Niabella yanshanensis: one gene and its partner. The protein of the gene in region 2 interacts with the protein of the main gene of each other region in a pairwise test. Links are inferred from orthologs where the notes say so. Each region holds a gene or a part of one and is shown on either strand. Other genes may lie near its edges. The genes, in order: accC and cysM.

Region 1 (9,307 bases), 1.9 Mb from region 2 along the record:
AGAATGGTTATCTGGTATTGGGGTGGGGTATATCGGGTATCGTGATCAGGGCTGGATTGACCGGGTTGAAGGAACTATCAAAGGCGGTTCGGTGGGTACCTTTCTGGCTACCGGGATCGATTTTAAAATTGTGAAAGGATTATCGGCGGGAATCGACATCAACTTATATGGAGGTTCGCTTTCGAGCATAACCCGAAATGGGTCTACCACAGAACTGGAAGGAGATAACAGAGAAAGTCTTACCAGGGTAGAAAGTGTTGCCGGCCTGCGTTATAATTTTTAAATACCCATTTTTTACAACAACAACCCAACATGCGCTACCATTTTTTGATATTGTTCGTAGTTGTTTCAGCGCCATTGCTATCCTTTTGCCAGACAGAAAAAAGACGAATCGCTATTAGTGGAAGCGCCGATTTAAGCGCCATTTTCACCCAAACCAAATACAAGGGCAGGTTGTCCGGAGGCAAAAGTGATGGACACTCATTTAACCGTAGCTCCCGGCATAGGCTATTTTGTTACCGATAATCTTGCCCTGGGTATTAGCGCTTCTTACCAGTACCATTATACCCGCACTCCCAGGTATATGGACATCAATCCGGGCGGGGGTACAGTACATTATGGCGATAATATATATACGACAACGGCCCTTGTCCCTTCCCTGTCCTACTATTCCCTCAGAGAAAAAATTGAAGCCGGTATTATCTGTTGGGGCAGGTACGCATTCTTAAAAGAGAAAGATTCCTACTCTGGTGCGGATGACCATATTGTATAGGGATATGGCGGCCTCTCGCTTAATGGAGCTGCAGGAGTTGCTTATTTTATAAATAAAGCTATTTCCCTGGATGCGTTAATACAGTACTCTAATAACCACCTGAAAGAAATATCAGGTGCAAATGAAAAGCAAACAACAAACGCATTTGGCCTTATGGTCGGTATTTCTGTATTTCTTTAATTCAAGCTGTTTTTCTGAAACCATAAACAGGCCTGCTGCAAACCACATTCCCGGCATCTAGGATTTCTGGCGATACAGGTATACCGGCCATGCAGGATCAACCAGTGATGGGCTTTATGAATAAGCGAAGCATCAATATTTTTAACCAGCTCTTTTTCAACTGCCAATGGTGTTGAAGCTTTTTGCGATACAAGACCTATTCTCTTACTCACCCGAAACACATGGGTGTCTACAGCCATATTCGGCTGCTTCTCTACTACAGACGTAATTACGTTAGCCGTTTTACGCCCTACCCCCGGTAACGTAACGAGTTCGTCAACCGTCATCGGTATCTCCCCGTTAAAGTCACTCTCTACTTTTTGTGCCATCCCTACCAGATGCTTACTCTTGTTATTGGGATAAGAAATACTCCTGATCAATGGGAATACATCTTCGGCGGTTGCCTTGCTCAAACTCGCGATGTCGGGATACTTTTCAAATATAAAAGGGGTCGTAAGATTTACTCTTTTGTCGGTACATTGAGCCGACAAAATTACGGCTACCAATAGTTGATACGGATTATCATATACTAATTCTGTCTCCGGCTCGGGCATATGAACCGAAAAGTAATCCACTACAAACTGGTAACGTTCTTTTTTTGTCATCCATTAATACTTTATTGATAAGAATAAAGATAGTATTTAGTGCAACTGAACAACAAGTTGCTTCATCATTATAGCAAATAATTCTACTGTTATGAAAAAGTTGATGGTTGCTGCATTATTATCATTGGCTCTCTTTTCACTTTTGTCCTGCTCTGTGTCAAAATCTGCGTTTGATACTACCAGGATAAAAGCAGGTATGAGCAAAAAAGCAGTAATAGAACAGCTGGGCAAGCCTTACAAAACAGAGTTCTTTACCAATAACTACAGCGAGGTTATTGAACGCTTGCAATATATAAAATTTGTTCTCGGAAATCCCTACGAAGTACATTACCTCGAATTCAGGAACGATAAGCTTATTTCACTAACATCTCCTCCGCCCGTCTCGAATCAAAGAGACCATCACACTAACGAGCTGCAGCCTTAAACAGCCAGGAATCTTCCACTGCTTTTACGGTTACTGCTGCCCCTGCAAAAGCTGCTGCTGTAATATTCGGTTGCGCTAATGCTACTTTAATTTTCTTTGACTGCAGGGTAACTTTTCCCTGCATCAGCAAAAATATTTCTGCGGTCGCAATATCTACTACTATGGATTCACCTTTTTTTAGCTGGTAAGAAGTCAGGGTAAAGTCTTTAACAGGCGCTTTGTATGATTGTACAGATTTTCCTTTCGCCGGCTTCAGTATTTTAGGATGTGTTGCCTCACAACGGGTGTGTTTCAAAAGCTCCACCGTGTCTATATGTTTTGTAGTCAATCCGCCACGTAATACATTATCACTGCTGGCCATAATTTCGACATTCTGCCCTTCGAGGTAGGCATGTGGTACACCGGCATCCTGGAAGATGGCCTGGCCTGTTGTTAAATGTACCAGGTTGAAGAAGTATACCGAGAAAATTCCGCGGTCAATAACACCCGGCCTTCCAAACGTTAAAGCAGCCCTTGCCGCCCAGAAGTCTTCATTACTTTTTTCAAGCTGGCCATTTTGATATAACGGAATGATACGTGCCAACAGTGATTGCAATAAAGTATTCACTTCATCCTGCGGCATTTCCATTGACATTTTATATAACCCCGCATAGCCTTTCTTTTTAAAAACGGCCTTGAATTTTTTCAGCTCTTTCACTTTATCCAATACAGATATCAGCTCCTCTTCCGGCTTAAACCCATGCAAAAGGTAAAACTCACTCATCGCCACCATCAACTCCGGCTTATGATTTGCATCTTTATAATTCCTGTCAGGTGCTGTTAATGGCACTCCTGTCTCATTTTCTTTTTCAAAATCGATAGCAGCCTGCGCTTTGGAAGGATGTACCTGTATCGACAACATATCTTTTACATCCAGCACTTTTAAAAGATAGGGCAGATTACCAAAACGTTTTAATACGGTTGAACCCAGCGTGGCGGCCAGGTCTTGTTCAACATAATCCCGTAGCAATACCTGCGTTCCATTGGCAAGTGTTATTTTACAATCTGCCTGCGGATGCACACCCAGCCAGTACTCGGCAAATGGTTCGAGGTTAGGATTTTCAATTTGTAATAAGGACGGAATATAAGAAGTGCCACCCCAATCGTAATGTTTAATACTCCCGGCTAAAGACGCTAATTGTTGCATAGAAATATTTGTAGTAAATTCAGGTAAAGATAAGCATGGCTATTCATAACGACATCGGCAAAAATGGAGAATCTCTCGCTGCTGCTTATCTGCAAAGCAAAGGTTACTCCATTGTATGTAAAAACTGGCGGCACTCCTATTATGAAATTGATATCATTGCCAATAAAGGAAAAAAGCTACATTTTATAGAGGTAAAAACGCGCAGCTCTGAATTGTTTGGCCACCCCGAAGACAGTGTAACCAAAAAGAAATTCAGATTTCTTAAAAATGCCGCGGACGAATACCTTTATTTAAATCCGGGACACCAATGGATTCAATACGATATTCTGTCGATCACGTTTCAAAAAGATGGCTCCCCGGAATATTTCCTGCTGGAAGATGTATTTCTTTAAATTGCAGAAGCCACTGAGAAAACCGCCTATTGTGTTGTGTTTGAATGAAATTTTATGTAGGTTTGTTTCCTTTGAAACTCACTCAAAATAATAAACGAAAAAACATGAAATTTTTAAGCATTGCCTGCATTGCCGCCACCATGGCCCTGATCAGTTGTAAGGATGGTGGTAAAGAAGTAGCTTCCGCGCCTTTCTGTTCTGACACCACCTGCCTCACAGAGCCTATTAAATTTGAATCCGAAGCTCCAGGCAAGCCTTTTGTCCGTATCAATTTTAAAGATTGCCAGATTGATTCTATCCATTGGGAAAAAGGCGGCATGGGCCTGATCAAGGACATTATTTTCAGCGAGTTTATACCCAACACTGTTAAACCGTCCAAACAGTTTATCAGCTGCGATATTGTTGAAGGAAAATATGCATGGCTTAAATTTAACGATTGTGCTACCGGACGTGGTTTTCTAATTAAACTCCCCTTTGAAAAAGCCGGAGGCAGCACCGATAAATACACCAGCGCTATCAACAATTTTGATCCGAAGTTCAAATTAGAAGATGGCCTTGTGGCTTATTACGATAATACATTTATTTACGTTGTAGACATCACTACGGGTCAAACCGCAAAACAATTGCTGACAGACCAGGGGGTAACCGATATTGACTACAATAACGTACATGGCCTGATTGACTCCGTAAATATCACCAAATCTAATATTTACGCCAAACTCAACGTTGATAAGAAAGAAGTAATCCATAATAACCCACTTACGTTTAAGTAAACAATGTGGGAATCTTATAAAAAAGGATTTAAGGTTTATCTGCAATTAGAAAAATCCCTTTCAGATAATTCTACAGAAGCATATTTGCGGGACCTGGATAAACTGGTACAATTTCTTGAAATAAAAAATATAAAAAAAAATCCTGCAGCTATTACGCTGCAGGATTTGCAGTTTTTTATACAATGGATTGGCGAACTGGAAATGACAGCTACCTCGCAGGCCCGTATTATTTCAGGTATCCGGGCCTTTTACAAGTACTGTATTTTAGAAGATATAGTAGCTGAAGATCCTACCCTTTTGCTGGAAGCGCCTAAAACCCGCCGGACTTTACCCGATGTACTAAGCTTCTCGGAGATCGAGAACATTATCGCGCAAATAGACCTGAGTAAACCCGAAGGCGGCCGCAATAAAGCCATATTGGAAACCCTTTACAGCTGTGGCCTACGCGTCAGCGAAGTAGTTAACCTGCGCATATCGCAGCTATACCTGGATGTAGGGTATATTCGGGTAACCGGCAAAGGCGATAAGGAGCGACTGGTACCCATTGGCGACGCTGCTACTAAGTATATCAATATTTACAGGCAAAACATACGCAACCTTATTTTAGTAAAAACAGGCAATGAGGACATTCTTTTTTTAAACAAGCGGGGACAAAAACTCACCCGTGTGATGATCTTCCTGATCATTAAAGACCTGGTTCAAAAAGCCGGGATTAACAAAACGGTGTCCCCCCATACATTCCGGCATTCGTTTGCTACTCATTTAATAGAAGGCGGAGCCAACCTGCGCGCCGTTCAGGAAATGCTGGGGCACGAAAGCATCACTACCACCGAGATCTACACACACCTGGACAAAGAATTTCTACGTAAAACACTGGAGCAGTTTCATCCTTCTTTCCGCTGATTTATTTTTTCGAAACGCTTAACCTTTCAGTGCGTTATATGTTTTACTGTAGCATGTAGCTCATTGATATTTGCTACTTTTATCAAGTCAAAATAAAAAACAAACCACACATGAAAAAAATTGTACTGTCTGTTGCATTCTTCTGCGCATTGTCTTATGCCAATGCACAAATCAAAATGCCCGCTCCCAGCCCGGCGCAAACGGTTAAGCAGGAATTCGGATTATCTAATATCGAGCTTTCTTACAGCCGCCCCGTAAAAAAAGGAAGGAAAATATTTGGCGACCTGGTGCCTTATAACGCGGTTTGGCGCACCGGGGCCAACGGAGCCACTACCCTTACTTTTGGTGATAACGTAGTTATCGGGGGTAAAGAAATTCCTGCCGGCAAATATGGGCTGTTAAGCATTCCTGGCGCCGCCAGCTGGACGCTCATTATAACAAAGCAAACTGACGTTACCAGCCCAGCAGCTTATAAACAGGAACAGGATGTAGTAAGAGTAGCTGCCAAAGTAAAACCTTCCGGTACAAGCGTTGAAAATTTCACCATCCAGTTTGACAATATTCAGCCCGAAAGCTGCGACCTGATCATCAGCTGGGACAAATCAATCGTTACCCTGCCTATCAAAACTAATGTGGATGCGAAGATCATGGCTTCAATCGAAGAGTCTATGAAATCTGATAAACCTGCTTATTTTCAGTCGGCCTTTTATTATCTCGAAAGCGGCAAAGACCTGAAACAGGCTGAAACATGGTTCGCAAAAGCAGTGGAAGCACAACCCAACGCTTTCTGGATCCGCTACCAGCAGGCGCGCGCTTTAGCTAAACTGGGTAAAAAAGCAGAGGCAAAAGAAGCAGCATTAAAATCAAAGGAATTGGCCAATGCAGCCAACAACCAGGATTATGTAACTTTAAATAACAAACTGATCAGTTCATTAAAATAGATCACCCATGAAAAAGCATCTTTTGTTGTATCTGTTAACATGCTTTACGCTGACCACTATAGCTCAGGCTCAGAAAGCATACACGTTAAAGTTTAATCCGCCTGACGAAAGCCAGTATGCAGTGGCATTGGTTAGCCAAACCAAAATGATCCAAAACATCATGGATCAGAATATGGACATGAATATGGATTATAACCTTAACAGTACGTATAGCATCGCTACAGAAGGCAGTAATAAAAAGCTGACCCTTGTTTATGACAAATTCGATATGAATATGCAGATCATGGGACAGCAGGTGAAGATGAGCAGTGAAGATACTGATACCACCAATGAGGCAAGTGCGGCTTTCAGAGCGCTGAAAGGTCAAAGTATGTCTCTATTAATGAACGAATATGGTAAGGTACTCCGAATCGAAGGTGCGGAGGAGATGCTTAATAAAATGGGGGGAGCAGGTCAGCAACAGGAAGCCATAAAGGGTGTGGTTGGTGAAGACGCTTTAAAAAATATGATTGAGCAATCTTTTGGTTTTTACCCAAAGACCCCGGTTAAAGCAGGCGAATCCTGGTCAACGGAAATGAGTTTGAAGCAACCTTATATCATTGCCGGGTCGGCCACCTACACATTGGTAAAAGTAGAAGGCAAGAAAGCATTCATCGATTTTACAGGTAAACTGTCTACAGACAGCAGTGCGTCGATGACCTCTAATGGTATAGAAGTAAACTTTGCTATTGAGGGAACATTTTCCGGGAGCTCGGAAGTTGATACTGACACAGGCATACCGCTAAAATCCGTTATACAACAAAAGATGAAAGGCAATATAGAAGCAGGAGGTCAAAAAATACCTATGGCAGTAAGTTCCGACATCACGATGACTACGGCGCGAAAGCAATAGTTATTATGACAGGCATAAAAATGGGCTTCGATGATCGAAGCCCATTTTTTATTAGCAGTATAAGCATATATTACATTGCCAGACTGCTTATTTCTTTAATTGAAAAGTTTCCAGAAATTTAGTATTGAAGTTACCATTAATGAAATCTTCATTTTTCATTAACTGTAGGTGGAAAGGAATCGTGGTTTTCACCCCTTCAATTACATATTCACTTAAGGCCCTGTACATCGTGTCAATAGCCTCTTTACGGGTACGGGCAACAGTAATCAGTTTGCCAATCATTGAATCATAGTAAGGGGATATGGTGTAGCCGGCATAAACATGGCTGTCTACCCTTACACCATGACCACCTGGTACATGCAGGTTGGTAATCTTACCCGGAGACGGACGGAAGTCGTTGAACGGATCTTCTGCATTGATACGACATTCAATACTATGCATATGAGGGAAGTAATCGTTGCCGGATATTTTTTCACCCATCGCAATTTTGATCTGCTCTTTGATAAGGTCAAAGTTGATTACTTCTTCTGTAACGCAATGCTCTACCTGTATACGGGTATTCATTTCCATAAAGTAGAAATTGCGATGTTTATCTACCAGGAATTCGATGGTACCTACACTTTCGTAGCCGATAGCAGCAGCCGCTTTTTTGGCCGCTTCCCCCATGGCAGCGCGCAGCTCATCGGTCATAAAAGGAGAAGGAGATTCTTCTACCAGTTTTTGGTGACGCCTCTGAATAGAACAATCGCGCTCACTCATATGACACACATTGCCAAACTGGTCGCCGGCAACCTGTATTTCGATGTGACGGGGCTCTTCAACAAACTTCTCCATATAAATACCGTCATTCTTAAAAGATGCTGCAGCTTCCATCTTAGCGGTGTCATATGCTTTCTCCATTTCGCTCTCGTCCCAAACAATGCGCATGCCTTTACCGCCGCCGCCGGCTGTAGCTTTTAAGATAACCGGATATCCTACTACTTTAGCTAATTCTTTCGCCTCTTCTATACTTTCCAGCAAACCCTCGCCGCCGGGCACTACAGGTACACCCGCTTTGATCATGGTTTCCTTAGCAGTGATCTTATCCCCCATTTTATTGATCATATCTGCAGTAGGACCAATAAATTTAATATTGCTCTTGTTACAGATATCAGCAAATTTTGCATTTTCAGCCAGGAATCCATAGCCTGGGTGCACCGCATCGGCATTGGTAATTTCAATGGCTGCCATAATATTCGGGATATTCAAATAAGACTCGGAACTGGCCGGACGACCAATACAAACCGCTTCATCCGCAAATTTTACGTGCAGGCTTTCGCTGTCGGCAGTAGAATATACAGCAACCGTTTTAATACCCATTTCCCGACAGGTTCTTATAATGCGTAAAGCAATCTCACCCCTGTTGGCTATTAATATCTTTTTAAACATAATTTTTTAATGTGCTAATATGATAATGTGCTAATACGATAATGATACCGCACATCTATTTATATAAAAAAACTAGGAATATAACTAAAAGGATTTTTCTTTCTGGATGTCGACAGAATCTTATTCAGAATTTTACCAATCTCCTCCAATTTTATGAGTAAGTCAGATGCTGAAGGATATTCTTTCGAGTAATCGCATAATGTAAGCCAGTACTGGGCTTCATCTGCTTCCTTGGCAGATATCTTGATCTTATGTATAAAGTCTGCCTTGCTTTCAGAATTCTGAGCTTCAAATGCATTGGCTCCAATAGAAGTTCCTGATCTAAATAACTGCTTACTTATTGCAAACTTTTTGTCCTGGTCCAATTTGCCACAGTAATCAATAATTAATAAAGAAAACTCGAAACTCAGCTTTAGGATCGGATTTTTCTCTATAAGGTCTTTTTGCATAAACCATTTTTTTGATTAGCATATTAGCAAATCAGCTCATTATCGCATTATTATGCTGTCTCCACTTCAAACAAAGGCTGATCGAACTCAACCGGAGAAGCATCCTCAACTAATATTTTCACGATCCTTCCGCTGATTTCACTTTCTATTTCGTTAAACAACTTCATGGCTTCTATTACGCACAATACTTTTCCGGGCGTAATAATATCTCCTTCTTCTACGAAATTTGATTTATCAGGCGATGGTCTGCGATAGAAGGTTCCTATCATCGGGCTTTTAACAATGGTATTATTGCTTGAAGGCTCCGCTTTTACTTTTTCAGC
Region 2 (9,300 bases):
ACCTGTGTACAGCCGGGTTATCATATGAATAAAAAGCATTGGAACACCGTTACGGCTGATGGGTCGGTGCCGTTTAAACAATTAAAAGAGTGGATTGATCACTCTTATGAGCTGGTGGCTAAAAAAAAGAAATAATACTATGCAGTCGCCAACGGTTTGGATGCAATGACGTTCCATTGAGTGCCATTGTGTTGAAGCAGGTGCACTGCATTGATCTCAAACTGTTCTTCAAATGCTTTATGGCTGTATTCAGCCCATGCTTTTTCAAAATGATCCGGCGTCAGGTCGCGATAGGCCACCGTCATATGGGGTACAAATTTCTTGTCAACTGGTTGTATGACGAAAGGCGCAAATCCTTTAAAGCTTTGAATAAGGTTATGCTGCAGGAGGCTTAGCGCCGTATGGTTCACAGGCTTAATGAATATAACGGGATGTAAGTTATTGGGGAAAGCGCCAAACCCATTTAATGCTATTGTGAATGCTCTTTGTGCCGGCTTAAAATCCTCAAACCACTTCAGTAACGACTCGTGTAGCTCCGGAGGTATAATGAAAGGAGCTTTCAACGTGATATGCGGCATCACTTTCAATGCCCTGCTGCTATTAAAACGTTGAGCAAAGTCCAGCTCGATCTTTCTGACTTTATCCTGCAGCTGCCGGTGCGGAATGGCGGCTATAAAATACAGGTTATCCCTTGACATATCGAACTACCATTTTATTTCCTGTAAGTGCTCATCCAAAAAACGGAAGCCCCAGCCGGGCTGGTTGTGCGGATAGGCAAAGCCATCTTTCACCAGCATAGGATTGTCAATTAACGGATCAATCCAGTCAAAGCTTTCCACACCCACGCCGTTAGGAATACTGCATACCAACGGAACATCATAATCTTTGTAATAGTGCGGCAATACCGGCAGGTGATGAGCATGCGCTAATGCAGCGCTGGCCCGCCAGGCTTCTACACCGCCAATCCTCAGAATATCGGGTTGCCATATATCTAAAGCGTTTTTGGCAATAAGTTCTTTCAGTGGCTGAACATTATATTCGCGTTCTCCCATCGCCAGCGATATACCTGTTTGTTGTTTCAATGTTTTGTATCCTTCAAAGTTTTGATGATGTAAAGGCTCTTCAAACCAGTAAATATTCAGTTCCCTTGCTTTGTTCGCCAGCTGTATGGCCTCAGGTAACTGCATGCCCTGGTTGGCGTCCATCATAATATTTAAATCGTCTCCCACCGCATCTCTCACCAGTTGCAGGCGCTCCGCATCTGTTTTCCAGTTGGGAGAACCTACCTTTATTTTTACGGCTTTAAAGCCGCGCGCTTTATAGTTGGTTACTTCTTCAATTAGTTCATCAGTACTATACGATAGCCAGCCACCACTACCATAAATAGCGCACCTGTCTTTATGTGTACCCCATAGTTTCCATACAGGCTGTTCGAGCGATCTGGCCCAGGCGTCCCACATGGCAATATTAATGGCGGCGGCGGCCCATTTATTGAGGCCATCAGTCCCAAAATATTCAGACTCATGATAGAGGAGGGATTCGGCCTTGCCGGTTTCAAATGCCTCCAATCCTACCATATGAGGCAATGCATCCTTTAATGCGCCTAGTATCGCATTGGGTGAATATTGAAAAGACAGTAAATAACTTTCACCCATAACGCCGTTATGTAAATGCAGCCGTAATACTAAAAATGATATTTCATGCAATGTATGCGTAGCATCGGCAATAGGTTTTTGAAGCCTGGCTTTTGTTTTGAAAATTTGATAAGATCTTATTTTAGTAGAAGAAGCACTCATATTGAACGATAATTTTAATCATGTTATTTGTTGTAAAATCTCCAGTTGGTTTTGAAATCTTTTTTCAGGTCTTGGTTCATTAAAATAGCCCTGAGCATTTCAAGCGGCATACTGTTTTCCCTCAGGATGGCATCGTGGTATTGCTTGTAGCTCATTTTCTTTGTATCAACCAGTTCTTTTTTTAAAGCATAAAACTGGAGTCCGCCGATCATATATGCAATCTGGTAAAGCGGGCCATATCCGCCAGTAAAAGACCGGCGTACTTCGCCTTCAGCATTCGCCCTTTCATGGCCTACCCGGTCCACTAAAAAGTCGATGCATTGCCGCGGTGTCCATTTGTTCAGGTGGTAATTTAAAGAGAAGATGATACGGGCACAGCGATGCATGCGCCAGAACAGCATACCAACGCGATCTTCGGGCCCCCTGGGGAAATTAAGATCCCATAAGATGAACTCCCAGTACAACGCGTTCCCTTCGTGCCAGAACGGAGTGCCGAAGTCACGATAGGTTTTGTAACGGTTATTCATAAAGCCCTGTAAATGATGACCGGCTATTAACTCATGATGTACCGTGGCCCGGGAGAAATGCGGATTATTACCCCGCATGCTCATCAGCTTATCATCATGGGCCATTTCGTCTGTAGGATAGGAGATCATTAATGTTTCTCCGCCCAGGAAGAAGGGGCTTACCAGTTGTTGCCGGGGTGACATCATCGTCATGCGCCATGTTTCTTCAGCAATGGGAGGGATAGTTACCAGGTCATGTTTCTTTAAAAAATCAACCGACTGGTTATACAATTCCAGCATGGCTTCCGGCTGTTTCCCTACGGGCACATAGCTGTTCTTCACTTTTTCCTGTGCGGCCTTCCAGTTGGTTCCAAACCCCATTTCTTTAGCAGCTTTCAGCAGTTCAGCATCGCACCAGGCAAATTCCTTATTAGCGATATCTACCAGCTCTTCCGGCGTATAAGGAATGAACTCCAGCTTCAACTGGCGTATCAGCTCTTCACGGCCAATGGGGTTGCCGATAATACCGCTGCCGTCATCTTTCTGAACACCATTGGTAGTGATCTTTTTAGACAATGCCGTCGTGTATATTCCCAAAACACTGTCTAATACGTTATAGCTCTTAGGAACCCACCAGCTAAACAGGGGATCGTAACCATTATAAAAATTAAAGTAATTTTGTAGCAGGGCCTGTAAGGTTTTTGCTGATCCGGATGCCGTTAAAGCCTGGTCTTTTTCAAGAGCCGGACTATTTTCCAGCTTTTTAATGAGGGCTTTTATTTCCCCGCTCATGCTATTCATTTCCCTGGCTACTTCTTCTCCTTTTACCGAAATACCGCGTCTTCGGGGTGTATACATTTGAAGGATCCTGTCAGAAAATGGCAATAGGCCTGCTATCTCGCTGTATGTTTTTTCTTCTTTTTTTAATTGATAGCGCTGGTCTTCCAGTTGATTTTTAAATAGGATATAATCTACTTTACCGTTAACATTCATCGTCTCAAAACGCATTTGCTCTAATTCAGACAAGTAGCTGCCGATCAGTTTCATCAGGCGTTCTCTTCGTTCGGGAGTATTAAAACCAGTTTCACTCCGCCATCCATCGCTGCTTCCATAAAAACGCAGGATGCTTCCTTTATCGGCATTATAGCGAACCATGATATCATGTACTTCGCTGGTTTGCAGATAGAGATCAGCGGAGTTTTGAGAAAAAGCAGTGCAGCATGCCAGCAGCAGGCAAATGGTGAGGAACCTTTTCATTTATAAAACTTTAGTAAGGCGTGAAGATAAATTCTTCTGCTGAACTGAAGTATTTTTATTGGTATAGTTATGTAAAAATGCGGCACCAAAGGCGCCGCATCAACAATGATTTTTATGATAGACTAACTACTAATCGAACAAATCAGAAGATAAATACCGATCGCCTCTGTCGCAAATAATACAAACAATAATACCCGACTCCAGTTCTTTTGAAAGCTCAATGGCTGCATGTACGGCGCCGCCGCTGCTCATACCCGCAAATACGGCTTCTTCCCGGGCCAGTCTTTTTGCCATGGTGCGGGCATCAGACTCATCCAGTTCGATTACCCGGTCAATACGGCTTTTATCGAAGATCTTGGGCAAATAGGCTTCCGGCCATTTACGTATGCCGGGGATGCTGGAGTTGTCTGTTGGCTGGCAACCCACGATCTGTATATCAGGATTCACTTCTTTTAAATACCTGGAAACACCCATAATAGTACCCGTTGTACCCATTGAAGAAACAAAATGTGTGATCCGGCCTTCGGTATCTCTCCATATCTCGGGCCCTGTGGTTTTATAGTGCATACCCGGGTTATCCGGATTACCAAACTGGTTAAGCATCAAATAACCGCCCGATTTTATTTTATCGTTTGCGTAGTCAATAGACCCCTCCATACCTCTTTCTTTGGGGGTGAGTGTTACTTTGGCGCCAAAAGCCTGCATCGTCAATACCCGTTCCCGCGTGGCACTTTCAGGCATTACCAGCTCAATATCAATTCCAAACAGGTTAGCAATCATCGCCAAAGCAATACCCGTATTGCCGCTTGTTGCTTCAATTAATTGAGTTCCGGGTTGAATCTCTCCCCGGTCTAAAGCTCCCTTGATCATGCCATAGGCGGCCCTGTCTTTCACACTGCCGCCGGGGTTATTCCCCTCCAGCTTGGCATATATTTTTACATTTTTATTTACCGCTATTTTTGTAAGCTCTACTAAAGGTGTATTGCCAATCTGGTCAAGTATTCCGGCCATTTTTTTTATTTTGAATGCTTCAAAGATAAGTATGTTAAATTTATCGACTATCCGGCTTCACTGCCCCCGGTTCTTTTACCTGTCACTATATTTAGCTTAAAAGTAAAAAGGTATATTTACACCGATGGAGCATTTGCCAAACAGAATAACAGCAGACCTTATAGAATCGTTCAAATCAATAGTAGGAAACGAATATTTTTTTGCTGATGACGAATCGTTGCTGCGCTACAGCCGTGACGAGACGGAAACACTGAGCTTCAAACCGCATGTAGTATTAAAGCCCGCTACGTCACAGGAGATTAGTGCTGTACTTAAAATATGCAATGAGCACCAGGTACCGGTTACCCCAAGAGGTGCGGGGACTGGTTTAACCGGCGGTGCGCTTCCGCATTTAGGGGGAGTGGTGATTTCTACCGAACGGCTGAACAAAATTTTGGATATTGATGAGCGCAACCTGCAGGTAACCACCGAACCCGGAGTGATCACTGAAGTATTACAGCGGGCTGTTGCGGAAAAGAGTTTATTTTATCCGCCTGACCCGGCTAGTAAAGGTTCCTGTTTTATAGGCGGTAATATCTCAGAAAACAGTGGCGGCCCCAGGGCCGTAAAATACGGCGTAGTAAAAGATTATGTCTTAAATCTGGAGGTAGTATTACCAACGGGTGAAATTATATGGACCGGCGCCAATGTTTTGAAGAATGCCACAGGTTATAATATTACACAACTGGTAGTAGGCAGCGAGGGTACTTTGGGCATCGTTACTAAAATTGTATTACGCCTGATTCCTTTGCCAAAATACGATGTACTGATGCTGGCTCCTTTTGCCAACCTGGAAAAGGCCTGTGAGGCTGTAAGTGCTATATTCAGGGCAGGGTATACACCCAGTGCGCTGGAGCTTATGGAGATCAATGCGCTAAAGGTTGTGAGCAGTATGATAGATAATCATGCGATGCCGGTTAACGACCATACGGAAGCTCATTTATTGATTGAGGTAGACGGAAATGATACTGACGTATTACTAAAAGAGATGGAACAAATTGCAGGCGTATTGGAGCACTTTGAGGCTGGGGAGCTATTATTGGCTGAAGACGCGCAGCAGAAAGAAGAACTTTGGAAATTACGCCGCAAGGTAGCAGAGTATGTAAAATTGGCCGGTTACACCATAGAAGAAGATGCGGTAGTGCCACGGGCAGAACTGCCTAAGCTGATCAGGGGATTAAAAGTTCTGGGCAGGCAACATGACTTTGATGCAGTGGCTTACGGACATGCGGGCGACGGTAACCTGCACATCCGCATCAAAAAAGAAGGTGTTCCCAATAGCTATCAAAATCCCGAAATGGATACTATCGTGCGGGAGTTGTTTGCTTTAATAAAGCAATTAGGCGGCACTATCAGCGGAGAACATGGCATTGGGCTTATTCAAAAAGGATTTATGGATATTGTTTTTGAAGAACGCCAGCTGCAGATTATGCGGGAGATCAAAAAGGTATTCGATCCTAATAATATCCTGAATGCCGGTAAAATATTTGATTAAGATGTTAAATTGCCGGCCAGATTAGCTGGTGTATACAGCCCTGAAAAATATATACTATTTTTACGGCCGGTAAAACTAAACAGATATAGATGAAGAAATTTTTTTGTATAACAGGTATGTCAGCGGTATTTATGCTGGTTTTCAATTTTGTTGCTTTGGCGCAGGATGAAGAAGTAAAAGTGAGAAATGCTAATGAAGATCCGGAACCTGTAGTAGTGGAAAAAGGGTTTAAAAAGGAAAATCTTTTTACGGGAGGAGGGGCCACTGCGTCTTTTTACTCCGGTGGAAGTTTGTTAGGCGCCAGCCCGGTTTTAGGATATAAGCTGAATGACTATTTTGATGCCGGAGTAGTAGTTAATTATGTTTACCAGGGAAACAGAGACCGCTATGTTTATAACGATAAATTTCGTCAGCATGTATTCGGGCCCGGCGTTTTTGCAAGAGCTTATCCTTTACCATTTTTATTTGCCCAGGTGCAATTGGAGCAAAACTTTACCATACAACGCTATTATGGAGCCGGCTCAGCTACAGCTGATTTGAAAACCAATACCAGCGCCACTTCTTTTTTAGTGGGAGGCGGACTTTCGACAGGCAGAGTTAAGGGGGGAACTACTTTCTTTTACTTCTCTGTTCTGGCAGACATACTCAAAAACAGGAATAGTCCTTATGTAGATGTAGACTATTATGGTACCCCGGATGAACGTATCAGGATAGTGCCTGTATTACGCGCTGGTGTAAATGTGGGCTTGTTTCAAAAGCGTTACAACCGCTATGATCCCGAATACTAAACCAGGAGTCGTTATTTAAATAAGAACTGATGGGTGTATTGAAACAATTGGCTGAATATCTTTTTCTGAAAAAGAAAGACCCCGGCAGGCCGAAGAGCAGTTGGGTAGGCTACATGCATAATATCAACCGCCTCAGTATTTTCCTTTTTATCATTTGCATGATTATATTAATCATCAAGTTACTGAGAAGCTGACTTTATTATAATAGCTGCTGCTTTTGCCGACGCGTCGCCGCCTGCCCCCAGTATCTGTTGAAGCTGTACATAATCTTCCCGTATCTGTTGCTGCCTGCCTGCATCGTTCAGTAATTTATTAAGCTCAGTTGTAAGGTTGACAACATTCATGTCCTGTTGTATCAGCTCCTTCACCACTTCCTTATCCATAATCAGGTTAACCAGCGAAATGTATTTGATGCTGATCACACGCTTCGCTATCTGGTAGCTGATCTCAGACCCCTTGTAGCAAACTACTTCCGGTACGCCAAACAGTGCAGTTTCAAGGGTAGCGGTGCCAGAAGTCACCAGGGCGGCTTTTGATTGCATCAGCAAATCATATGTGCGGTTATTTACTATGCTTACATTGGGATATTGATGGGTGTAAGTGTGATAAAATTCACTGTCAAGAGAGGGCGCCTGGGCCACCACAAACTGGTAACCGGGAAAAGCTTTACTTACTTCGAGCATAACCGGGAGTTTCTTTTCTATTTCCTGTTTACGGCTGCCAGGTAATAACGCGATAACCGGTTTGGTGTTGTTGTTCCCCGCAGCATCATTTATTGCCAGGTCAGATGAATGCGCCCTTTTTTTGGCGATTTCTTCTATCAGCGGATGCCCCACATAGCTTACTTTCCAGTTCCATTTATCCTCGAAGTAGCTTTTCTCAAAAGGCAAAATTACAATCATCTCATCGATACATTGCTTCATCATTTTTACCCGGTTCTCTTTCCAGGCCCACACTTGCGGAGAAATATAATACACCACTTTTATCCGCTGTTCTTTAGCCCATTTGGCAATGCGCAAATTAAATCCCGGGTAATCTATCAACACCAGTATATCGGGTTTGAAAGCCAGTATATCCTGCTTGCAGAATTTTAAGTTCTTTAAAATAGTGCCCAGGTTCTTTACTACTTCTATAAAACCCATAAAAGCCAGGTCCCGGTAATGTTTCACCAAAACACCACCCGCTGCCTGCATTTTATCACCACCCCAGCAATGTATATCGGCAGCAGCATCCTGCTGTTTAATTGCACGTATAAGGTTGCCCCCGTGCAGGTCGCCCGATGCTTCGCCGGCGATGATATAGTATTTTTTCTGTTGACTCAAGTGAGTTGTATTTATGTGATACGTAGCGATGCTGATTTTTTATTCAGATTTCGGCATTGATCTTTTAACGATCTTCTTAACAGGAGCTTTCACTGAACGGTCTGGCTTGTCTTTCCATTGCTTTTCCAGTTTGGTTTTGAGATCATAGTTGGTCAAATCAAATTGCACCGGAACTACGCTCACATAATTGTTCGCCAAAGCCCATACGTCACTATCCCTCCCATTATCAAAGTTCACAAACTCCCCGGTTAACCAGTAATACTTTTTACCACTCGGGTCTTTGCGTTCCAGGAATTTTTCCTGGTATTTGGCATAAGCCTGCTTGCAGATCTTATACCCTTTTATTTCAGATAAAGGAAAGTTGGGAATGTTTACATTCAGCAGGATATGTTTGGTCGGTTTATCCTTCAGCATTTTTTCAGTGATCACTCTGGCATAGTGTTGGGCAGCAGAAAAGTCTGCATTGATGCTATGATCCATGAGTGAAAAACCTACTGCGGGAATGTTTTCAATAGCGGCTTCCATGGCGGCAGACATAGTGCCCGAATAAATAACGTTGATACTATGATTGGGTCCATGGTTAATACCACTCAGGCAAAGGTCCGGCTTACGATGGAGCACTTTGTCAACTGCCAGCTTCACACAATCTACCGGTGTGCCCGAGCAGGAATAAGCATCAATACCCGGGAACAGGTCAGACGGTTGCAAACGGAGGGGATGTCCGATGGTGATCGCGTGCCCCATACCCGACTGGGGCTTGTCAGGTGCCACAATAACTATTTGTCCGAGGTCTTTAACTGCTTCGTATAAAGCCCTGATGCCAGGTGATGTAATACCATCATCATTAGTGATCAGGATAACGGGTTTGCTGTTCTTTGCTTTTGCCATAGTTAGCAAATTTAGCTGATAAGTTGGTAAGTTAACGAGTTGTGAGGTTGATAAGGTAACTGGTTGATAGGTTGAAAAGGTGACTGGTTGATTGGGAGCACGGGTACTTAGAAAATATTCTATTCAATGGGCTGACTTTAGTATAGAATAATAATTGTAAAAAAATGATTTGCTAATAATTTGATAAAGTGAGAAGGC

Evidence for each region.
Region 1: the proteins of cysM (region 2) and accC interact in binary tests that used the Escherichia coli proteins (3 or more experiments, as listed by UniProt). The link is inferred for Niabella yanshanensis from one-to-one orthologs.

The regions. Positions count from the first base shown.
Region 1 is NZ_CP139960.1:4,301,992-4,311,298, reverse strand. What follows is about bases 6,366-9,307. They hold accC (acetyl-CoA carboxylase biotin carboxylase subunit), read right to left. Parts: upstream 8,536-9,307; coding sequence 7,195-8,535; downstream 6,366-7,194. Other genes in these bases: accB (acetyl-CoA carboxylase biotin carboxyl carrier protein), read right to left, coding at 9,035-9,307; U0035_RS17915 (four helix bundle protein), read right to left, coding at 8,595-8,984; U0035_RS17925 (DUF6263 family protein), read left to right, coding at 6,366-7,107. In the rest of the region: U0035_RS17970 (outer membrane beta-barrel protein), read left to right, coding at 1-283; U0035_RS17965 (hypothetical protein), read left to right, coding at 473-772; nth (endonuclease III), read right to left, coding at 949-1,596; U0035_RS17955 (hypothetical protein), read left to right, coding at 1,688-2,020; manA (mannose-6-phosphate isomerase, class I), read right to left, coding at 2,001-3,206; U0035_RS17945 (YraN family protein), read left to right, coding at 3,242-3,598; U0035_RS17940 (hypothetical protein), read left to right, coding at 3,703-4,371; site-specific tyrosine recombinase XerD, read left to right, coding at 4,375-5,274; U0035_RS17930 (DUF2911 domain-containing protein), read left to right, coding at 5,385-6,215; more of U0035_RS17925, read left to right, coding at 6,223-6,365. UniProt on the Escherichia coli protein: This protein is a component of the acetyl coenzyme A carboxylase complex; first, biotin carboxylase catalyzes the carboxylation of the carrier protein and then the transcarboxylase transfers the carboxyl group to form malonyl-CoA.
Region 2 is NZ_CP139960.1:2,370,466-2,379,765, reverse strand. Bases 2,630-5,564 are described here. They hold cysM (cysteine synthase CysM), read right to left. Parts: upstream 4,571-5,564; coding sequence 3,689-4,570; downstream 2,630-3,688. Other genes in these bases: U0035_RS09655 (FAD-binding oxidoreductase), read left to right, coding at 4,695-5,564; U0035_RS09665 (DUF885 family protein), read right to left, coding at 2,630-3,559. Also shown: U0035_RS09680 (MmcQ/YjbR family DNA-binding protein), read left to right, coding at 1-135; U0035_RS09675 (2'-5' RNA ligase family protein), read right to left, coding at 138-698; U0035_RS09670 (mandelate racemase/muconate lactonizing enzyme family protein), read right to left, coding at 705-1,796; more of U0035_RS09665, read right to left, coding at 1,820-2,629; more of U0035_RS09655, read left to right, coding at 5,565-6,104; U0035_RS09650 (hypothetical protein), read left to right, coding at 6,194-6,892; U0035_RS09645 (DUF6728 family protein), read left to right, coding at 6,922-7,086; lpxB (lipid-A-disaccharide synthase), read right to left, coding at 7,072-8,214; 5'/3'-nucleotidase SurE, read right to left, coding at 8,254-9,102. UniProt on the Escherichia coli protein: Two cysteine synthase enzymes are found. Both catalyze the same reaction. Cysteine synthase B can also use thiosulfate in place of sulfide to give cysteine thiosulfonate as a product.